2 regions of the Rhizobium gallicum bv. gallicum R602sp genome follow, and region 1 is predicted to be linked to the other one. Evidence: predicted binding sites of a transcription regulator. Region 1 holds the regulator's gene; the other holds the start of a gene.
The links. The regulator PhoB, encoded in region 1, activates phosphate uptake and scavenging genes when phosphate is short. The targets are predictions, from matches to a motif close to TGTCATNNANCTGTCAT.
Positions count from the first base shown of each region.

Region 2: phnF (phosphonate metabolism transcriptional regulator PhnF) is a predicted target of PhoB. The motif match lies at 2,941-2,957, and genes of this name have one in related genera.

Region 1 covers NZ_CP006877.1:2,259,407-2,264,211, reverse strand. The annotation lists gene pstC (phosphate ABC transporter permease subunit PstC) at 1-44, shown strand, start outside; gene pstA (phosphate ABC transporter permease PstA) at 44-1,330, shown strand; gene pstB (phosphate ABC transporter ATP-binding protein PstB) at 1,344-2,159, shown strand; gene phoU (phosphate signaling complex protein PhoU) at 2,203-2,916, shown strand; gene phoB (phosphate regulon transcriptional regulator PhoB) at 2,951-3,634, shown strand; gene RGR602_RS11290 (winged helix-turn-helix domain-containing protein) at 3,652-4,338, shown strand; partial or broken gene RGR602_RS35130 (IS110 family transposase) at 4,355-4,786, opposite strand.
Region 2 covers NZ_CP006877.1:192,662-197,466, reverse strand. The annotation lists gene RGR602_RS00945 (ABC transporter ATP-binding protein) at 1-620, shown strand, start outside; gene dapB (4-hydroxy-tetrahydrodipicolinate reductase) at 639-1,463, shown strand; gene RGR602_RS00935 (2,3-bisphosphoglycerate-dependent phosphoglycerate mutase) at 1,486-2,121, shown strand; gene phnF (phosphonate metabolism transcriptional regulator PhnF) at 2,172-2,909, opposite strand; gene phnG (phosphonate C-P lyase system protein PhnG) at 3,026-3,502, shown strand; gene phnH (phosphonate C-P lyase system protein PhnH) at 3,502-4,110, shown strand; gene RGR602_RS00915 (carbon-phosphorus lyase complex subunit PhnI) at 4,114-4,805, shown strand, end outside.

The DNA.
Region 1 (4,805 bases):
TCATTGCGCTGCGCACCGTGCGCAAGTACCGGGAGAAATACTGATGTCCACGACCGCAGTCGCCGGAACGCGCTTCAACTGGCATTCGGATGAAATGAAGGCGCGTCGAAAGGCCCGTTATGCAGCCGAACGTCGTCTACGGGCCTATGGGCTGATCGCGATCGTCTTCGCGCTTGGCTTCCTCGCCTTCCTCGTCGGCTCGCTGACATTCACCGGGTACAAGGCATTCACCCAGACGGTCGCCACCGTCAGCATCGACCTCAGCAAGGCGGAACTCGATACGAGCGACCTGATGAAGGCGGACTGGCGCGGCGCCGTTCGCGATACGCTGCGCACCCAGATTGGGGACCTGCCACGCAGGCAGGAGAAGGCCTACTTCGACCTGTTCACATCGTCGGCACCGTTCCTCGTCCGCGATGCAGTCATCAAGGATCCCGCACGCCTCAAGGGTTCGAGCAGCTTCGTCATTCCGCTATCTGATCAGGCCGACCAGTTCGTCAAGGGCGAGATCAGCCGGGACACGCCCGAGAGCCAGCGGCGCATCAGCGACGAGCAGATCGGCATGCTGGACCAGCTCGTATCAAAGGGTGTGATCTCCAGCCCGTTCAACTGGGCGCTCTTCCTCAACGCCGACAGCCGTTTCCCGGAACTGGCTGGCTTGGCAGGCGCGATCTCGGGGTCGTTCTGGTCGCTGCTCGTCTGCTTCGCGATCAGCTTCCCGATCGGCATCGCGGCGGCGATCTACCTGGAAGAGTTCGCTCCCAAGAACCGTTTCACAGACCTCATCGAGATCAACATCAACAACCTTGCGGCGGTCCCGTCGGTGGTCTTCGGTCTCCTCGGGCTCGCCGTGTTCCTGAACGGCTTCGGCCTGCCGCGGTCGTCTCCGCTCGTCGGCGGTCTCGTTCTCTCGTTGATGACGTTGCCGACGCTCATTATCGTCACGCGCGTGTCGCTGAAGGCGGTGCCCTCCTCGATCCGCGAGGCAGCTCTCGGGGTCGGCGCCTCCAAGCACGAGATGATCTTCCACCACGTGCTGTCGCTCGCCATGCCGACTGTCATGACCGGCGCGATCATCTCGCTCGCCCGAGCTCTTGGCGAAACGGCACCGCTGCTGCTCATCGGCATGAATGCCTTCATCACGAGCCCCCCGGACGGAATTTTCGCGGCGTCGACGGCGCTTCCCAGCCAGATCTACATGTGGGCGGACAGCCCGGAGCGCGGCTTCGTATCGCGGACCTCTGCAGCGATCCTGGTGCTTCTGGGATTCCTCATTCTGATGAACGCAATCGCCATCTTCCTCAGGCAGCGCTTTGAGCGCCGCTGGTAACGGAGTAAGGATCATGAACATGTTGACCGAGACAGCAGTTGAGAAGGCCCTGGAGCAGAAAATGAACGCGACCGCCTACAAGATGGTCGGCAGGACAGTGTCCGTTTACTATGGTGAAAAGCGTGCGCTTTTCGACGTGAACCTGAACGTCCGCGAAAACACCGTTACCGCACTTATCGGCCCGTCGGGCTGCGGCAAGTCTACCTTCCTGCGTTGCTTGAACCGCATGAACGACACGATCGACAATTGCCGCGTCACGGGCGAAATCAAGCTGGACGACGAGGACATCTACGATCCGGACATCGATGTCGTGGAACTCCGTGCGCGCGTCGGCATGGTCTTCCAGAAGCCGAACCCGTTCCCGAAGTCGATCTACGAGAACATTTCTTACGGCCCGCGCATCCATGGCATTGCGCGGTCGAAGGCTGACCTTGATCAGATCGTCGAAAGCAGCCTCCATAAGGCCGGCCTCTGGAACGAGGTCAAGGACCGCCTGCAGGAATCCGGCACCGGTCTGTCGGGCGGCCAGCAGCAGCGCCTGTGCATCGCCCGCGCCGTCGCCGTCAGCCCGGAAGTCATCCTGATGGACGAACCCTGCTCGGCACTCGATCCGATCGCGACCGCAAAGGTCGAGGAACTGATCCACGAGCTTCGCGAGAACTACAGCATCGTCATCGTAACGCACTCGATGCAGCAGGCGGCCCGCGTTTCGCAGCGCACCGCCATGTTCCACCTCGGCAATCTCGTCGAGGAGAACGACACCGACAAGATGTTCACCAACCCGGACGACCCGCGCACCCAGGATTACATCATGGGCCGCTTCGGCTGATTGTTGGCGTCGGAAACCGTAGAGACAATCAAGGACGTTCCCCATGGCATCGACCCATATCTATTCTGCCTACGACGACGATCTGAAGTTCTTGTCCCGCCGCATCTCGGAAATGGGCGGGCTTGCCGAGCAGATGGTGTCGGACGCCGTCCGCGCACTTGTCCACGGCGACGCGGGCTTGGCGCAGAAGGTCATCTCCGACGACGTGATCATGGATCACGCCGAACGCGAGATCGGCGACAAGGCGGTTGTCACGATCGCCCGCCGCCAGCCGATGGCCTCCGACCTTCGCGAGATCATGGGCTCGATCCGCATCGCGGCCGATCTCGAGCGCGTCGGTGATCTCGGCAAGAACACCGCCAAGCGTGTCATCGCGGTGCAGAGCACCGGCGTTCCGCGCAAGCTCGCCCGCGGTCTTGAGCATCTTTCCGAACTGGCGCTGGTCCAGCTCAAGGAAGTCCTCGACGTCTACGCCTCGAGATCCGCCGACAAGGCGAAGTCGATCCGCGAGCGCGACGAGGAAATCGACGCGATGTACACCTCGCTGTTTCGGGAGATGCTGACCTACATGATGGAAGATCCGCGCAACATCACAAGTTGCACGCATCTTCTCTTCTGCGCCAAGAACATCGAGCGCATCGGCGACCATGCCACCAACATTGCCGAAACGATCTATTACATGGCGACCGGCACTCAGCCGGAAGGCGAACGTCCGAAGGACGATACTGCCAACACCGTCGGCGCGGTCACGGAATGACAATTCCCAACCGGCCCTCAGGAGACAGAACCGAATGATCCCGAGAGTTGCAGTCGTAGAAGACGAAGAAGCACTGAGCGTGCTTCTTCGCTATAACCTTGAGGCCGAAGGTTTCGAGGTCGACACCATCCTGCGCGGCGACGAGGCCGAAATCAGGCTTCAGGAGCGCACACCGGATATTCTGATCCTCGATTGGATGCTGCCGGGCGTGTCAGGCATAGAGCTTTGCCGCCGCCTGCGCATGCGCCCGGAAACGGAGCGTCTGCCGATCATCATGCTAACGGCGCGCGGCGAGGAAAGCGAGCGTGTGCGCGGCCTTTCCACCGGCGCCGACGACTACGTGGTCAAGCCTTTCTCCACGCCCGAACTCGTTGCCCGCGTCAAGGCGATGCTGCGCCGCGCCAAGCCCGAGGTGCTTTCCACGGTGCTGAAATGCGGCGATATCGAACTCGACCGCGAAACGCATCGTGTTCACCGCAAGAGCCGTGAAGTCCGTCTCGGCCCGACCGAATTCCGTCTCCTTGAATTCCTGATGTCGTCGCCCGGCCGCGTCTTCTCACGTTCGCAGCTTCTGGACGGTGTCTGGGGCCACGACATTTATGTCGACGAGCGCACCGTAGACGTTCATGTCGGTCGCCTGCGCAAGGCGCTTAACTTCTCCAACATGCAGGACGTCATCCGCACCGTCCGCGGTGCAGGATATTCGATGGAAGCATAGCAGGGAGGCCGGAGAAGATGTCGGTGCGGATACTTGTTGTCGAGCAGGACGAAGATCTGCTCGCGACACTGAAGCATGCTCTGGAGACAGAAGGATATTTGGTGAACTGTCTTCACCCGCATGCGTCGCTGGTCGAGCTCGTGGCTTCGCGGCTGCCTGATGCGGTGATATTCGGTGCGCCGGCTCCTGGTTCGATTGCAATTTCGACATGCCGCCAGTTCCGGACGACTGGAGCGACCGCCCGCCTTCCGATCGTGGTGCTTTTGGACTCGGCCGTTGAGCAGGACAGGTTGGCTGTCCTCTCCGCCGGAGCCGACGACTGCCTCATAAAGGCAGTCTCCCACCTGGAACTCCTCATCCGCTTGCGGAACCTCCTGCGGCGGCTCAATCCAGCGCTGCTGGAGAGCACGCTGAAGGTCGGGGATCTGACGCTCGATAAAAACGCCCGCCGGGTTCACAGGCAGAAGAAGGAAGTCAAGCTCGGCCCCACCGAGTTCAGGCTGCTCGAGTTTCTGATGAAATCTCCCGGCCGCGTCCACTCCCGATCGGAATTGAGGGCATCGCTGTGGGGTAACGATGCCAGTGTCGATGAGCGCGCTGTCGACGTACACATCGGGCGTCTTCGGAAAGGCATCAGTTTCGGAAAGGCCGATAAGGTGATCCGGACGGTGCGTGGCGCCGGCTACGCGCTCGGCGACTTCTGATCTGGATCAGGTTGGACAACTTCAACGCGTCGTTGGCCGCCTCGCGAGCCCGAACCAGCTCGCGGATCGCCTCATGGCCTTCATCCGGAACCCAGACCGCGGTCAGCTCGCCCGCCCGGTGCAGACGGGTCAGGCTCACGGCATCCCGGCGGTTGGTCTTCACCCCGTCGCCCGGCCGCTTGGTCACCAGGGACGGCGCGACCACCACGCAGTCATGCCTCAGTTCGACAATCTGGCGGTAAAGGCCGTAGCCCGTGGGACCCGCTTCATAGCAAAAGTGAAGCTTGGCTCCACGCCTGGAAAGCTTACTGACCATCGACGCGACCGACGCCGGCTCCGACGAGATGTCACCGAAAAACCGCACCTCGCCGTTACGCTCTCCATCGGCAACCGCCACTGAAATCTTCAGCTTCGACGTATCCAAGCCGATGAAAATTACGCTTTTCATGGTTCGCCCTCGCTAAGCA
Region 2 (4,805 bases), 2.1 Mb from region 1:
AATCAACGGTCATCAATCTCATTCCACGCTTCTTCGACCCGAAGAGCGGACAGATTTTCATCGATGGTCAGGATATTGCACACGTCACCAAACAGTCGCTTCGCCAGCAACTCGCCTATGTGTCGCAGCAGCCGTATCTCTTCGAAGGCACGATCCGCGAAAACATCCGATACGGGCGGCCGGAAGCGACGGACGCCGAGGTCGAAGAGGCTGCCCGGCTTGCCTACGCCCATGAATTCATCCTCGCGCAATCCAACGGCTACGACACGCCCGTCGGCGAAAACGGCGTGACGCTGTCAGGCGGCCAGCGCCAGCGACTGTCGATCGCCCGGGCGCTCGTCCGGAAAGCGCCGATCCTGCTTCTCGACGAGGCTACATCGGCACTCGATACGGAATCCGAAGCGGCCGTGCAGAGGGCGCTCGATGAAGCGATGACCGGCCGCACCGTCGTCGTCATCGCCCATCGTCTTTCGACGGTCGTACGTGCCGACAAGATGGTCGTGATGCAGCAGGGCCGTGTCGTCGAAGAAGGCAATCACGAGACGCTTGCGAAGCGCAACGACGGACTTTACGCTCGCCTCAACAATCTTCAGCGGCCCGCCGCCTCCGATTCTTTTTGACACGGATTATGAGCTGACATGAGCGATGCTGCGATGAAGCTGGTGGTGGTTGGGGCAGCGGGTCGCATGGGACAAACGCTGATCCGGCTTATCGATTCCATGGAGGGTGTCACGCTGCATGCGGCCGTGGCCCGGCCCGGCTCGCCATTCGTCGGCAAGGATGCAGGCGAAATCGCAGGCCTTGGACCGAACGGCGTCATAATTGGGGACGACCCTCTCGCGGCCTTTCTTCATGCCGACGGCCTCCTGGATTTTACAACGCCCGGGACGACAAACGAATTTGCTGCACTCGCCGCCCAGGCGCGCATCGTCCATGTCATCGGCACCACCGGGTGTTCGGATGCGGATAACGCCAAGATCGCGGCAGCATCGCGTCATGCGCGTATCGTGAAATCGGGCAATATGAGCCTTGGCGTGAACCTTCTCAGCGTTTTCGTAGAGCAAGCTGCACGAGCGCTCGATGCTGCCGATTGGGATATCGAAATCCTCGAAATGCACCACAAGCGCAAGGTCGATGCGCCGTCGGGCACCGCACTGCTTCTGGGAGAAGCTGCCGCCAAAGGCCGGAATATCGACCTGTCGTCGCAATCCGTCCGCGTCCGCGACGGCCATACCGGCGCGCGCGAGACGGGTACGGTCGGTTTTGCGACGCTGCGCGGCGGTTCGGTGATCGGCGAACATTCCGTTCTCTTCGCCGGAGAAGGCGAGATAGTATCGATGTCGCACAGCGCCGCTGACCGCTCGATCTTCGCGCGCGGCGCCATCAAGGCGGCACTCTGGGCGCGCGACAAGAAGCCCGGCTTTTACTCCATGCTCGACGTGCTCGGGCTCTCCTCACATTGATCTCACTACGGAGGCATATTTCATGAGCGGCACCCTCGTCCTCGTTCGCCACGGCCAGAGCGACTGGAACCTGAAAAATCTCTTCACCGGCTGGAAGGACCCGGATCTCACCGAACTTGGCATCGAAGAAGCCAATACGGGAGGGCAGGCGCTTGCCGACTACGGCATAAAATTCGATGTCGCCTTCACGTCGGCGCTCGTGCGTGCGCAGCACACGCTGACGCTCATTCTCGACAAGATTGGCCAGCCTGACCTCAAGACCATCCGCGACCAGGCGCTGAACGAGCGCGACTACGGTGACCTCTCGGGCCTCAACAAGGACGATGCCCGCGCCAAATGGGGCGAGGAGCAGGTTCATATCTGGCGGCGTTCCTACGACGTCCCGCCTCCTGGCGGCGAAAGCCTGCGCGACACCGGCGCGCGCGTCTGGCCTTACTATCTCACCGAGATCTTGCCACGCGTACTGCGCGGTGAAAAAGTGCTCGTCGCTGCCCACGGCAACTCGCTGCGTTCGCTGGTCATGGTGCTGGACCGCCTGACCAAGGAACAGATCCTGGCACTCAACCTCGCGACCGGCGTTCCCATGGTCTACAAGCTCAATGCCGACTCCACCGTCGCTTCCAAGGAAGTGCTCGGCGATATGTCCGGGGCGCATTAAGCCTTCGACATCTCATTCAAAAGCCGGGCTCGCTGCCCGGCTTTTTCAATTCAATTCTCTATCGTGAACTGCACCCTGTCGGCTGCAAAGCGGCTGATCGAATACTGAACCGGCACGCCGTCAAGATCGGTATTCATTGCCTTGGCGATGAGCAGGATGGCGCCTGGCGTCAATTCCAGCGTGGCGATGTCGTGTGAATCGGCGTGAGCGGCGGTAATCTCGGTCGTTGCGCGGACGTAATCCGGCAGTCCGAGGTCGGCAAAGGCCTTGGTGATCGATTCCGTCTTGCGATAGACTTCGTCGATACCGGCAAACCGGTCGGCCGGAAACCATGTCGTTGCGCAAGATACCGGCCGCTTGTCGGCCAGGCGCAATGTTTCGAGACGGATCACCCCCGTCCCGGACCTAAGCTTCAGCCAGCGCGCAACGTCAGCATCAGCCCTCTCTTGCGCATGGTCAAGCAGCAGGCCGCGCATCTCGCGCGCCTGAGCGCCAATACCGGCGGTGAAGCGCGTACGCCGCGTGATCGGAAAATTCAGCCTGTCCTTCCGCTCGATCAAGGTGCCGCGGCCCTGCACTGCGCGCACGATGCCTTCCTGAGCAAGGGCGGCAAGCGCGCTTCTGACCGTATGGCGATTGACGCCGAATTGCAGCGCCAGGACAGTTTCCGGCGGCACCATGCCGGTCTCGTCATAAGCCCCGGCACTGATTGCGTCGCGAATCCGGTCCGCGATCTGGCGCCAGAGCGCCACGCCCGTCTGTCTCTGTACCTGGTTCAGTCCGGCCATTCGTTCCCGCCCCGCACGTTCCCTTGAGTGATGTCACACGCTTGTCACGTCTTCACCTTAAGGCTACAAATACCTTGTATGGTTGTCTATATCAATAGACATTTAAAGGAGCGGCGATGACGTCAGCGAAACAAAAGCGCCTTGCGACCCAGCCCGAGATTGATCGCAAGCGCGTTGCCGATCTTCTCGCGCGGGCTGACCCGCACGAACTCGTTGGTGCCTTTGACGCACTCGCTGAAAAGCCATCGGTTCAACCGGTGCGCGGGCCGGAAACCGGTCTGGTGATGGTGCGCGGCCGCATCGGCGGCGGCGGCGCCGCCTTCAATCTCGGCGAGGTCACGGTTACGCGCGCAACAATACGGCTTGGTTCCGGCGCCGTGGGTCATGCACAGGCGCTCGGCACGGACCGCGAAAAGGTAAGGCTTGCCGCGATCTTCGACGCACTGTGGCAGGACGATGCGATGAAGGATTTCGTCGAGGAGAGGCTGCTTTCGCCGATCGCGGCGCGGATCGCTGGGGTCGATCGCCGCAAGGCGGACGAGACGGCGGCGACACGGGTCGATTTCTTCACCATGGTGCGCGGAGACGACTGATGAGCCTCAAGACAGAAGCCCTGACAGGTGGTTTTGCCGAACCGGTCTTCCACGCCCAAAGCGTCTTCAAGACCATGATGGATGGCATGGCGCGTCCCGGCACGATCCAGACCATCGCGCCCGAAGTTGCGCCACCTGCGCCACTTGGCGTAGCTGCAGGTGCAATTGCGCTGACACTGTGCGACCATGATACACCGGTTTGGCTCTCTTCGGGGCTCGCGAAATCGGCAATGCTTGATTGGCTCGGCTTTCACACCGGCGCGCCCGTGGTGCCTCAAAGGGCCGAAGCCAGCTTTGCCTTTATTGAGCACGGCGTGACGCTTTCCTCGTTCGGACTCTTTGCCTTAGGCACGCAGGAATATCCTGATCGCTCGACAACGCTGATCGTCGAACTTGCAGGACTCGAAGGCGGCCGCCGGCTGGCCTTGACAGGCCCCGGCATTCAAAGCGTGAACGAGATTGCGCCTGTTGGCCTGCCAGAGGCGTTCCTGCGGCTCTGGACGGAAAACCACGCCCTCTTTCCGCGTGGCATCGACCTCGTGCTGACGGCAGGCAGCCGTTTCCTCTGCTTGCCGCGCACCACCAAGATCATCGCAACGGAGATGTGAGCCATGTATGTTGCCGTCAAAGGGGGTGAGGCCGCCATCGAGAACGCCCATCGCCTGCTTGCCGACCGCCGTCGCGGCGACCGCTCGCTGCCTGCGATCGGCATCGACCAGATCGTCGCACAGCTGGCCCTTGCCGTCGACCGTGTCATGGCGGAAGCCTCGCTCTACGACCGCACGCTCGCCGCACTTGCCGTCCGTCAATCGCGCGGCGACATGATCGAGGCAATTTTCCTGCTGCGCGCCTATCGCACGACGCTGCCACGCTTCGGCTATTCGAAACCGCTCGACACCGCGGCGATGAAGATCGAGCGCCGCGTTTCGGCGACCTACAAGGATTTGCCGGGCGGCCAGCTTCTCGGTCCGACCTTCGACTATACGCACCGACTGCTCGATCCTTCGCTGCTTTCCGACGAGACCGTTGAAGAACCGGCGCAACGCCCTGCCGAAGCCGGCCGCATGATCCGCGTGTCGGAGATCCTTGGCCAGGAGGGGCTGATCGAGGCCGACGGCGATATGCCGGAGGATCACGAGATCGGTGACCTTACTCGTGAACCGATGGAATTTCCGATGAGCCGCGACCTTCGCCTGCAGGCGCTCGCCCGCGGCGACGAGGGCTTCCTCCTGGCACTCGGCTACTCCACGCAACGAGGCTACGGCCGCAATCATCCCTTCACGGGGGAAATCCGCATCGGCGA